Regions from separate parts of the Exiguobacterium sp. FSL W8-0210 genome, predicted to be linked through region 2. Evidence: riboswitches for the same ligand, from Rfam matches in the RefSeq annotation. Region 2 holds a riboswitch; the other holds the start of a gene.

Region 1 (6,041 bases), 420 kb from region 2:
TTTTTGAAATTTGATTTATCACCTGCAAAATGTCCACAAAAAAAATAGGATGACGGAAACTTCCGTCACCCTATCCTTATTTCGTTAGATCGTGCGTAAAAGATTTGCCATCTCAATCGCGGAAACGGCAGCTTCGTAGCCTTTATTTCCAGCTTTCGTACCGGCACGTTCGACCGCTTGCTCGATCGAATCCGTCGTCAGGACACCGAAGATGATAGGTACGCCTGTATCACGCGACGCACTCGCGACACCTTTCGCGACTTCGTTACAGACATAGTCATAGTGTGATGTTGCTCCGCGGATGACGGCACCCAGTGTGATGACCGCATCATACTTACCGCTTTTCGCTAACTTTTCCGCAACGAGTGGAATTTCAAATGCTCCAGGAACCCATGCTGTATCCACAGCATCCGCAGCAACACCGTGACGACGGAACGCGTCGTTTGCTCCTCCGACGAGTTTTGATGTGATCAATTCATTAAAACGTGCTGCGACGATTGCGACGCGTAGTCCTTCTCCTGTTAAGAAACCTTCGTAAATCATGATGTGTGTCCTCCTTGGATATCGAGCCAGTGCCCGAGTTTCGTTTGTTTTGTTTTCAGATAACGCTGATTTTCCGGTTCAACGGGTACTTGATGGGGAACACGTTCGATGACTTCAATCCCCTCTTGCTCGAGCACCCGTTGTTTGTCTGGATTGTTCGTCATCAAGCGAATCTTCGTCACGCCAAGATCACGCAACATGTTGGCCGCGACCGTATAATCACGCATGTCTGTCGGATAACCGAGTGCATGGTTCGCTTCGACTGTATCGAGTCCTTGTTCCTGCAACTCGTACGCTTTCAACTTCGCCATCAGACCGATGCCGCGTCCTTCCTGACGTAGATACAAGACGGCTCCACCTTCTCGTTCGATTCGCTCAAGTGCAGAATCGAGTTGTGGACCACAATCGCAACGTTTCGAACCGAAGACATCCCCTGTCAGACATTCCGAGTGCAGACGGACGAGCATCCCATCGTGCGCTTCACCGGATAAGACGGCGACATGTTCTTTCTTATCTTGCGTCGTATAGCCGACCATCCGGAAAGCTCCGAATGTCGTCGGAAGCAACACTTCCGCTTCCCGCGTCAATGGACGCTCGAGATACGCGACGAGTGCCTCGATCGTGATCAGTTTTAAGTCGTGTTCTTCCTTATAGAGAAGCAAATCATCCATCCGTGCCATCGTGCCATCTTCCTTGATGATTTCACAAATGACGGCAATCTCATCGCTACCGGCAAGACGGGCAAGGTCAACACCTGCTTCCGTATGTCCGCGTCGTTCCCGGACACCGCCCTCTTTTGCGATCAACGGGAAGATGTGACCCGGTCGTTTGAAGCGCTCCGGTCCATCCGTCAGCATCCGCTGGATCGTCAGCGAACGCTCTTCGGCACTGATGCCGGTCTTCGCTTCTTCATGATCAATGCTGAGCGTGAATGCCGTTCCATGCGGATCTGTATTATTCGCTGTCATCGGAGCAAGTTCGAGTCGCTGTGCGATCCGCGGACTGACTGGTACACAGACGAGTCCTTTTCCGTATGTGATCATGAAGTTGATGTTTTCTGCTGTCGCGTGTTCTGCGAGCATGACGAGATCGCCTTCATTCTCACGATCCTCGTCATCACAGACGATGATCGGTCGTCCGTTTTTCAAATCTTCTATTGCGTCTTCAATCAAGTCGAATCCGTTCATTACATGTCGCCTCCTAAGAATGCTGCCCAGTCCGTCTGCTTCTCATGCTGCGTGAAATGATAGAGATGTTTCGCCATCATGTCACACTCGATATTGACGACTGCACCACTTGCCAATCGATCAAACGTCGTCACTTGACGGGAGTGCGGAATCAATGAAATCGAGATCGTTTCCGGCGTGACGCGTTGCAACGTCAGGCTCGTACCGTTGATTGCGATCGAGCCTTTCGGAATACAATACTTTTGCCACGATCCGACATCAAACGTATAGACCATCGCTTCTCCATCCGGTCGCCGACTGATCAGCCGCGCTGTTCCGTCGATATGTCCACTGACGAAATGACCGCCGAAACGACCGTCTGCCGGCATCGCCCGTTCGAGTTGCAATAGGCTTCCGACGCGGTACGTGCCGAGGGCTGTTGACCGGATCGTGTCATGGACGGCATCTGCCGTGAAACCGGTCGGACTCATCGACGTGACAGTCAAACAAATCCCGTCGACGGCGATGCTATCACCGATCTTCGTTCCTTCGAGTACCCGGTGCGCCTCAATTTCAAGCGCTAACCCGTTCGGTCGCGGGATCTTTCGTTTTAAGGTTCCGACTTCTTCAATCAATCCGGTGAACATGTCGTCTCCTCCTTTCGGATGTACGTCAGATGGAGATCCGGTCCGACCGTCTCAACCTGGTCGATTTGAAAACGATTTTCGATATCGTGTTGACTATTCCACGCATCGCCTTCAAAAATCGATGGGGCTTGGTAGACTTCGATTCGGTCAACGAGATCTGCCTCAAGAAAAGCGGCTTGAATCGTTGGTCCGCCTTCAATCAAGACACTACGGATGTCTTGTTCGTATAAGCGTTTCAAAATCGCTTCCGGCGTCTCATATTCACCAACGAGGACCGTCACCTGATCGTGACTAATCCGAGGAACACTCGTCAGCCAGTAGGTTGGATTTTTACCATCGCGGAAGACTTGCGCCGTCTCCGGAATCCGCCCCCGGCGATCAACGATTACTCGAATCGGCTCGATGCCTGACGACGCGCGTAACGTCAGTGCCGGATCATCGACGAGCACCGTCTCACTTCCGACGAGGATGGCATCGTGGCGTCCACGCAGGGCGCGACCGTTCGCGCGTGCTTCTTCTGACGTGATCCAGCGCTGTTCACCTGTCGCCGCGATCCCGTTCATCGTCTGCGCAATTTTGACGGTCACGGTCGGGCGTTTTCGTTCGATCGTCTTCCAGAATGCCGTGTAGAGGGCTTCTGCCTCATGCCGTAACAAGCCGACCTCGACTTCGATTCCCGCGTCCTGTAGCCGTTTAATTCCGGAACCAGCGACGATTACATGTTTGTCTTCTGTTGCGACGAAAACTCGTTTGATTCCTGCTTGTAGAATCGCTTCCGTGCATGGTGGCGTCTTGCCGTGATGATTGCATGGCTCGAGCGTCACGTAGAGATCGGCACCATGGGCGGCTTCTCCTGCCATCCGTAAGGCTTCGACTTCTGCGTGCGGCCCACCGGCAAACCGGTGTGCACCGAAGCCGATGATGCGTCCTTGTTTGACGATGACACAGCCGACACTTGGATTCGGACTTGTTTGTCCGTGTAACATTTGTGCTAATTGCATGGCATAACTCATCATCTGTGACATCGCGTTCACTCCTTTCAAATGAAAAAAGACGCCCCTTGAAAAAGGGGCGTCTGTATAGAAGGGTTCACGAAATACACGGTTCGCTTCCTGCATTTTTTCATGCAGAAAGAGACCGTCTCCTGAAAACATTTTTTCAGAAAACAGCTTGAATCGCGTCGTTTCGTTCTTCTCCCATCCGGACTTTACCGTCGGCCCTGGAATCTCACCAAGTCAGCCATGATGCGTACATCACAGGTCGCGGGCTCGTCGATCGATTGATCGCATCACCGCCGGTTGGGATTTTCACCCTACCCCGAAGAACTGGATTATTGAGTTATACAATTTTAGCCTAGCATATCTTTTTCAAGAAAACAAAGCGCAAATGCTTCTGTCTTGTCTCTTTTTTGATTTCGCTCCAGTTCTGTCACTCATCACCAATTCGTGATCGATCGCATCTCAAAAACGACCGGAGCACTTGATAGCAGTGCATCCAGTCGTCGTTTTCCGCTTATAAATATCCGTTCTTCCGATCGTGGAATTCTTGAGCGATCGCCCCGCGCGTCCGTTCATCAGCGAGGACGCGAAGCGCTGTCCGAGCGAGGATTTTCGCCCCCGTGATCAATGCTTCATCTCCAGCTTCTGAACGAGCCGCTTCTTTGAATGCTTCCGTATGCGCGACGAGATCGTCCGGACCAATCTTGATATACGGATGGATCGTCGGGATGACTTGACTGATGTTACCGGCGTCCGTTGAGCCAAGACCCGGTCGTTCGTCCAAGTGAACGATTTCGCCAAGCGCTTCTGCTTCTTCTTGGAACAGACGGTCGAACGTCCGGTTGAAGACGAGGTTATCGACTTCATTTTGGAACGCGATGACGTCAAGCGTCGCCCCAGTCGCGAGTGCCGCGCCTTGGGCGACGGCTTTGACTTTTTCCGTGACGGCATTTAATCGTTCCCGTGTCGTTGCCCGGATGAAGAAACGTGCTCTTGCGTATTCCGGGATGATGTTCGGCGCATCGCCTCCATGCGTGATGATCCCGTGGATCCGGACATCGTCTGGTAACTGCTGACGTAAGGCATTGATTCCGTTGAAGAGTTGAATGACAGCGTCGAGGGCGTTGATGCCTTCTTCCGGTGACGCCGCTGCGTGTGCCGGACGACCCGTAAAGGCAAAGTCGAGTGGATCGACCGCAAGGGAAGAACCCGTGATCCGTGTTTGTCCCGACGGGTGGACCATCAAGGCCGCATCGATCCCTTCCAGTAACTGATGTTTGACGAAACTGCCTTTCGCACTACCGTTCGGTCCACCTTCCTCGGCTGGTGTTCCAAGGACAACGACACTCCCGCCGACTTCATCGAGCACTTTACTGAGCGCGATCGCCGCTGCGACGCTCGTCGTGCCGATGATATTATGACCGCACGCGTGACCAATACCCGGCAACGCATCGTATTCAGCAAGAAAGGCAATCGTTGCGCCTGGTCGGTCGCTCGATTTCTTCGCGAAGAACGCGGTATCGTGCCCCGCGACGCCGAGTTCTACTGTAAAACCTTCCGCTGTTAGACGCTCCGCATGGAGCCGCGAAGCAAAGAATTCCTCGTTCCCGATTTCCGGCGTTGCATGAATTCGGTGACTTGTCTCAAGATACGATTCTCGTTTTTGTTCGATGTCCTGTTCAATCGTCTCTACCCATGTCGTGCGTACTGGTGTCGTCATACTGTCCACTCTCCTTTTGAAATTATTCGCCGATATCGCTCAGTGGAACGAACGTCGGGATCGTACTGCCTTTGTATTCTTTTTTGATGAAGGCCGCGACATCTTTTTGTTGATACAGCGATGCGATTTTTTTCAGTTCTTTTTTGTTCTTGTCTTCTGTTCGTGTTGCGATGATGTTGATGTATGGTTTTGCTGTCTCGTTCTCATGAACGATTGAGTCCTTGATCGGGTTGAAGCCAGCGTCAACGGCGATACCATTGTTGATGATTGATGCCGCGACGTCCGGTAAGACGCGTGGCGTTTGTCCAGCGACGATCGGAACGATTTTCAGCTTTTTCGGATTCTCGACGATCTTATCGACCGAACCGTTGCCATCGAAGTCGTCCGGTAGCTTGATCAGACCTGCTTCTTGCAGTAACAAGAGGGCGCGTCCCATGTTCGTCGCTTCGTTCGGAACAGCGATTTTTCCGCCAGTTGGAATGTCTTTGACATCCTTGTATTTATCCGAGTAGATCCCCATCGGTGCGATGACAGTCGTCGCAATCGGCGATAGCTTCAAGTTATGTTCTTTCTTGAAAGCGTTGAAGTAGGAAATCGTCTGGAAGGCATTGGCGTCGATCTCACCCTCAGCCAGTGCCATGTTCGGCTGGACATAATCGGAGAACTTGACGAGTTCGATTTTGATGCCTTCCTTCTCTGCTTTTTTCGCGACATAATCCCAAACTTGTGTGTCTGAACCGCTGACACCGAGCTTGATCGTCTTTTCGTCTTCTCCTGATGCTGCGCACCCGGCAAATAAAATCGTCGTGAGTGTTGCTCCAATTGCTACTGCTTTTTTCATGGCTGAATCGCTCCCTTGATTAATGTCTTCTGATTTTTCGTGCGACGATGTTGCCTGTCGTCTGTAAGCCTTGGACTAAGATGACGAGAATCCCGACCGTGATGATCATGACTTTCGTATCAAACC
Region 2 (6,041 bases):
GATCAATGGAGGTATCCGGACGATGCACGTCAATTCTGGCGTCCATACACCAGTCTTCATTCAAGGGCAGGATCGTCAACCGACATACATGGTCGATACGTTAGCTGAATGGATTCTATGAATCAAAAAATCCCGAACGAGAATTCGTTCGGGATTTCATGTATTAGAAGACTTGTTCGACTTCGACGACGCCAGCGACTTCTTCAAGAAGGGCACGTTCGATACCGGCCTTCAATGTGATTGTTGAACTTGGGCAGCTACCACAAGCTCCCATCAAACGGAGTTTTACGATTCCGTCTTCTACATCTACGAGTTCAACGTCTCCTCCATCACGAAGAAGGAACGGACGCAATTTTTCAAGAACTTCATTCACTTGATCAAACATTTCCATGCGTAAACACATCCTTTCGTATAGTTTCATTGTAACAGGGTTGAAAAATGTTCTCAATCTGGAAAACTTGTATACTAAAGAGGAGTGAATTGAAAAGGGGGACTTCAAGATGGAAATCACGGTTTACGGAACAGCGGTCACCTGTCCGAGTTGTGTCGGGGCACCTAGCTCGGAAGAGACATTCAGTTGGCTACAAGCCGTCCTCGGGCGGAAATATGAGCAAGCGATGACGCTTCGCTATGTTGATTTCGAGACAGCAACATCAGATCAATGGACGGAAGCGCTGAAAGAGGATGTTTATTTTTATCCACTGATCGTGCTCGATGATGAGATGATTGATGAGGGGTACGTCAAACTCAAGACGATCACAGCGGCAATCGATGCGAAGCTGAATCAGACGGGATGAACGAAAAAGAGGTATCCCAAAGCTTGGGACACCTCTTTTGCTCATTTAATCTTTTTGTGTTTCCATAAGACACCGGACTTCAAGAGACGTGGGACTTTCCCCGTCAGTGCTTGTTTGCCCATGACGATTCCGAAACCATCTGATTTTCCGAGTGAACCGAGTATCCCGCGCAGTTTAATTTCTGGCAGCTTCGGTAATTTCTTTCCTTGCCACTTGGCTTGTAAGACATCGACGACTTGTTCTGCCTGATGTTCTGCGAGTTGACCACTTGGTGCATACGGTAGACTTGCACAATCACCGATGACGAAGACGTTATCGTATTCCGGTACGTGATGATGTTCCGTCAATTTGATCCGACCGCCACTGTCCGCAGCAAAGCCGAGATCGCGTACAACTTTAACCGGCTGCGTACCAGCTGTCCAAATCGTTAAGTCGGATGGATACGTATCGTCGCCGTTTCGCACATCGTCCGCTGTGACGAGCGTGACATTCGAGTTGTTGATGACTTCAACGTCATGTTCCTCGAACCATTCCTGAACGTAAGACGAGACTTTATCGGATAAGAACGACAAGACGGATGGACCGCGGTCGAACAGACGAATCGTTAAATCCTTCCGGCTCTCATGCAGTTCACTGGCGAGTTCGACACCAGATAGACCAGCACCGACGATCGAGACAACGGATTCCGGTGACAGACCATAAATCGCTTGTTGTGTCTTCCGTGATTCTTCTAGTGTCTGGATGCTGTATGTAAATTCTTGAGCACCCGGAATGTTGTGGTATTTATCCTCGCAACCGAGGGCGATGATTAAGTCATCATAGAATAATTCTGATCCGTCCTGCAGATGGACCGTATTCGTCTCTGGTGAGATTTTGATGACATGTCCATATTTATAGGTAAGATGTTTCCCCTCCGGAAATTCAATCCGGACATCCCGATCTGATAATGTACCTGCTGCGAGTGCGTAGTATTCCGTTTTGAGTGCGTGGTACGGTAGACGGTCGACGAGCGTGACGGCAACTTCCTCGTCCTTGAATCGCTCACAAATCCGCATTCCACCATAACCTCCGCCGAGTACGACCAATTGCTTCATAACGTAAAATCCCCCTTAGTTCCCCTAAATCAGTCTGACCTTGTATAATACGACATGAGGCAGGTCGTTTCCTGCTTGAAGGAGGAAAAAAAGTGAATCCGATTATTGAATTTTGTATTAGTAACTTAGCGGCTGGTACACAGGTCGTCATGGAGCAACTTGAACGTGACCCGAATGTTGACGTCGTCGAATACGGTTGCCTCGGTTATTGCGGGATTTGTTCGCTTGACCATTTTTGTCTCGTAGATGGTGAGACGGTCGTAGGCGAGACGCCGGAAGAGTTGCTTGAAAAGATTTACCTGAAAATCGAAGAGAATGAGCTGTGAGCATGGACAGCCAAAAAATCCCCTCGTTCGTCTGAACGAGGGGATTCGTGTCCGTCAGCGGGCGCAGCTTTTCGGATCAGGCAGATTGTTGACGGCGCATCATCCATGGGCGTAGTTTCAAGAACAGTGGAATGAAGAGTGCCGAGATGAACAACGCCTTGATGACGTTAAACGGTAAGATACCGGCTGTGATCGCTGTCCATTTGACAGCTGGATCCGCCATGTAGTCCATACCGAGGAACCATGCATACGCTGGAAGGATCAAGATATAGTTGAGGATCGCAAGACCGAGTGCCATCGTGATCGTACCAGCGACGAGACCAGTTGCGAGACCTTGTGTTGATTTCTTTTTGTGGTAGAACCAGCTGACAGGAAGCACGAATGCGACACCAGCAGCGAAGTTCGCGAATTCTCCGACCGGAACACCACTTCCGCGGAAGATGTAGTATAGCACGTTCTTCAATGCTTCGACGATGACACCTGCGACCGGTGAGAACATGATCGCTGCGACGAGAGCAGGAACATCACTGAAGTCAATCTTCAGATAGTTCGGTAAGAACGGTAGTGGAAAATTGATAAGCATAAGAACAAATGAGATTGAACCTAACATTGACAGAGTGACCATTTTTTGTGTGCGTTTCATACGAGTATTGTCTCCTTTTGCTCGTTCCTCTCGATGAAGTATTGGCATGACTGCGTCCATAAAGAAACCCCTATTGATGAGATCAACAGGGGAGAAGTCCGCATTAAATAAACCTAATCGATTGTTGCAAAAATCGATCAAATTCAAACTCATGCCGCCATCTTCTCCCATCCAGACTGTACTGTCGGCTCCTGAATTACACAGAATCAGCAAATAGCGCCCTATTCGCTCGCGGGCTTCAACTCAAGAAGAGTTGTTTACCGCCGGTCGGGAATTTCACCCTGCCCTGAAGATGGAACGATTATTTTGTTGTACATACCATTTATACAACGAATTCAAGATAGTTTCAAGCAACTAGGTTTCGATTCGCTCAGAAGTTGCGTATACTAAAGAAAAGGAAGGTGATGACATGATCCATTTAACGGAGGCAGCAGCGCTACAAGTCCAGGACATGATGGCGCAGGCACCAGCAGATGAACGGAATCTTCGGATGCTCGTCCAAGGTGGTGGATGTAGTGGTCTGTCGTACGGAATGGGATTCGACCAACAGAAAGAAACGGATCTCGTTTTCGAACAGCACGGCGTGACCGTCATCGTGGACGAAAAAGATTATCCGGTCGTCAAAGGACTGGAAATCGATTATAAACAGTCGATGCTCGGCGGCGGATTCACGATCACGAATCCGAATGCCATCGCAACATGCGGTTGCGGGACTTCGTTCCGGACGGCAACGAATGCCGGGACACCGGGTGGCTGTTAATGAATCCAATCGTGGACATCGTCCACGATTTTTTTATTGTCCGCATACAGGAGACCTGTTCCGTTGACTCGAAATATTAAGAGAGTGAATGCTACTACGAACAGGGAGGGCTTCAGGATGAGAAAAGTATTGATTTTCGGGGGAACGCGCTATTTCGGACGCCGGCTTGCAATTCGCTTAGCCGATTCGGGGGATGACGTGACAATCGTCACACGCGGTGAGCATACGCCACCAGTCGCGAAGGGCTTGACATTTTTCAAAGGAGACCGGACGTCAAGTAGTACGATGAAGGATTTAAGCCAACAGCACTGGGATGTCATCTATGACAACATTTGCTTCACGCCGTATCAAGCCAAACTTGCGATTGACGCGTTTGAAGGGAAAGTCGGGCGCTACGTGTTGACGTCGACGATGTCTGTCTATGAAGACGGTGGTGCGAATATTTCGGAACGCGCCTACAATCCGTTTCCCGGGAAATATGATCTTGAGAAGGAACATGGGTATGGCGAAGGGAAACGCCAAGCGGAGAGTTATTTCTTCCAACGTGCGACCTTCCCTGTCGTTGCCATTCGTTTTCCTGTTGTCCTCGGACCAGACGATTATACGGAACGACTTGTCTTCCATATCAAACGCGCGCTTGACGGTCGTCCGATTATCGCTGAAAACAACTATGCGAAGATGGGCTACATCTCAAGTTACGAAGCCGCTGCCTTTCTTGAGTGGTGTGGTCGTTCGGAATTGACAGGACCGATCAACGCTGCGAGTGACGGCGTCCTATCGATTCAAGACCTGATGGATAAAATCGACCGTATTGCGGGAACGACGAGCCAAATCGTCACAAAAGGAGAGGATGAATCGCCACTTGCGCCAGAACGCGATTTCTATATGGATACGACAGCTGCGAAAGAAGCGGGCTATCTGTTTCAACATATCGATGACTGGCTCGATCGTTTGATTGAAGAGGAGGTGCGCAATCACCAATGATGCAGTTGATGAAACCAACTCTTGCGTGGGAAACGGAGTACCGCGCCTTTTTAGAAGACTGGCGAGAGTCAGGCGAAACGATCGTACCGGAAGCGGTCGGGGATACGTATGAACCGCTCGCTACCTATTTCGCGGAGCTTAAAGAAATGGAAACGAGAGTCAGAGAAGGTCTTGTCACGCATTCGACGTACTGGATGGTTGATGGACAACGAATTGTCGGTGCACTGAACTTCCGGCATGATTTGACGGAGAACTTGAAGTTGTACGGCGGACATATCGGATACGGGATCCGACCATCCGAGCGTCAGAAAGGGTATGCGACGACAGGTCTTCAGCTTGCGCTTGAAGAAGCGCGTCAGCGTGGACTTGATCAAGTGCTATTGACGTGTGGTGTTGATAATCTCGCATCACGTCGTGTCATCTTAGCGAACGGCGGACAGGAAATCGAACCAACTGTTCGCAATGGACGCGAGACACGTCGCTTCATTATCCCGTTATGAGAATTCGTGAAGCACGTCTTGAAGATGCGTCGACCATTGCGCGCGTTCATATCGATGCCTGGCGGGAGACGTATCAAGGGATCATCCCTGATTCTTATTTAGCACAGTTGTCTTACGAGAAACGGACGAAACAATGGGAGCAGGCGTTAATCGATCAGCGTGTGTATGTTGTGGAGTTAGAAGACGAAGTCGTTGGCTTTGCGCAAGGTGGACCAAATCGAAGGGATGCGCGTGAAGGAGAACTCTACGCGATTTATGTTTTGCGAGCTTCTCAAGGGCAGGGGCTCGGGAAGGCATTGTTTCAACGTATCATCGAGGACTTGGCGGAATACGAGGCAATGCAGGTTTCTGTCTTGCGGGATAATCCGGCGTGCCAGTTTTACGAACGATTCGGTGGTCAGGTCTTCAAAGAATCGATGATTGAGCGTGGTGGAGTGGAACTCGTGAAACGGGTTTATCGGATGCCTATCCAACTAAGAACGAGATAGACTGATGAATACATTGCGAGAGCTACGAACAAATAAAGAACCTTCCAGAAGCTGTGAACTGCCCCATAAAAGTTGGACATAAAATCCAACTTTTATGGGGTGTTTTTTATGGTCAAATATACAAAGGCGTTTAAAGTCCAAGTCGCTGAGCGTTATCTAACAGGACGAGACGGATACCGAGGTGTGGCGAAAGAATTCGGGATAGCGCATAACCTGGTCCGTGAGTGGTCACGTCTCTATGAGCGTTGGGGGGAAACGATCTTCGATCCTTCCTATACAACACACTCGCTGGCATTTAAACTGGAGGTATTAAACGACATGGCGACCAATAAGCTGTCCAATAGAGAGACGGCCGTAAAATACCGAATTTCCTCCCCGGGGATGATCTCGAGATGGCGATCGACGTATGATCGGGAAGGGACCGCAGGTCTGGTCGCCAGACCGAAAGG

The links. Region 2 has a riboswitch for FMN ahead of MKY22_RS12375 (ECF transporter S component). Riboswitches for the same ligand answer to the same signal wherever they lie in the genome.
Region 1: it holds a riboswitch for FMN, as region 2 does, so the genes downstream of both, ribD (bifunctional diaminohydroxyphosphoribosylaminopyrimidine deaminase/5-amino-6-(5-phosphoribosylamino)uracil reductase RibD) here and MKY22_RS12375 (ECF transporter S component) in region 2, are expected to answer to the same signal.

Annotation. Positions count from the first base shown of each region.
Region 1 covers NZ_JBBOUK010000001.1:2,788,517-2,794,557, forward strand. The annotation lists gene ribH (6,7-dimethyl-8-ribityllumazine synthase) at 85-543, opposite strand; gene ribA (GTP cyclohydrolase II) at 540-1,730, opposite strand; gene ribE (riboflavin synthase) at 1,730-2,356, opposite strand; gene ribD (bifunctional diaminohydroxyphosphoribosylaminopyrimidine deaminase/5-amino-6-(5-phosphoribosylamino)uracil reductase RibD) at 2,341-3,381, opposite strand; FMN riboswitch at 3,541-3,685, opposite strand; gene MKY22_RS14445 (M20 family metallopeptidase) at 3,869-5,074, opposite strand; gene MKY22_RS14450 (MetQ/NlpA family ABC transporter substrate-binding protein) at 5,097-5,915, opposite strand; gene MKY22_RS14455 (methionine ABC transporter permease) at 5,935-6,041, opposite strand, start outside.
Region 2 covers NZ_JBBOUK010000001.1:2,368,596-2,374,636, reverse strand. The annotation lists gene MKY22_RS12400 (TIGR01457 family HAD-type hydrolase) at 1-121, shown strand, start outside; gene MKY22_RS12395 (NifU family protein) at 164-391, opposite strand; gene MKY22_RS12390 (DUF1462 family protein) at 501-797, shown strand; gene MKY22_RS12385 (NAD(P)/FAD-dependent oxidoreductase) at 839-1,891, opposite strand; gene MKY22_RS12380 (YuzB family protein) at 1,984-2,217, shown strand; gene MKY22_RS12375 (ECF transporter S component) at 2,294-2,860, opposite strand; FMN riboswitch at 3,016-3,158, opposite strand; gene MKY22_RS12370 (HesB/IscA family protein) at 3,270-3,620, shown strand; gene MKY22_RS12365 (NAD-dependent epimerase/dehydratase family protein) at 3,738-4,604, shown strand; gene MKY22_RS12360 (GNAT family N-acetyltransferase) at 4,613-5,104, shown strand; gene MKY22_RS12355 (GNAT family N-acetyltransferase) at 5,101-5,592, shown strand; one part of gene MKY22_RS12350 (IS3 family transposase) at 5,701-6,041, shown strand, end outside.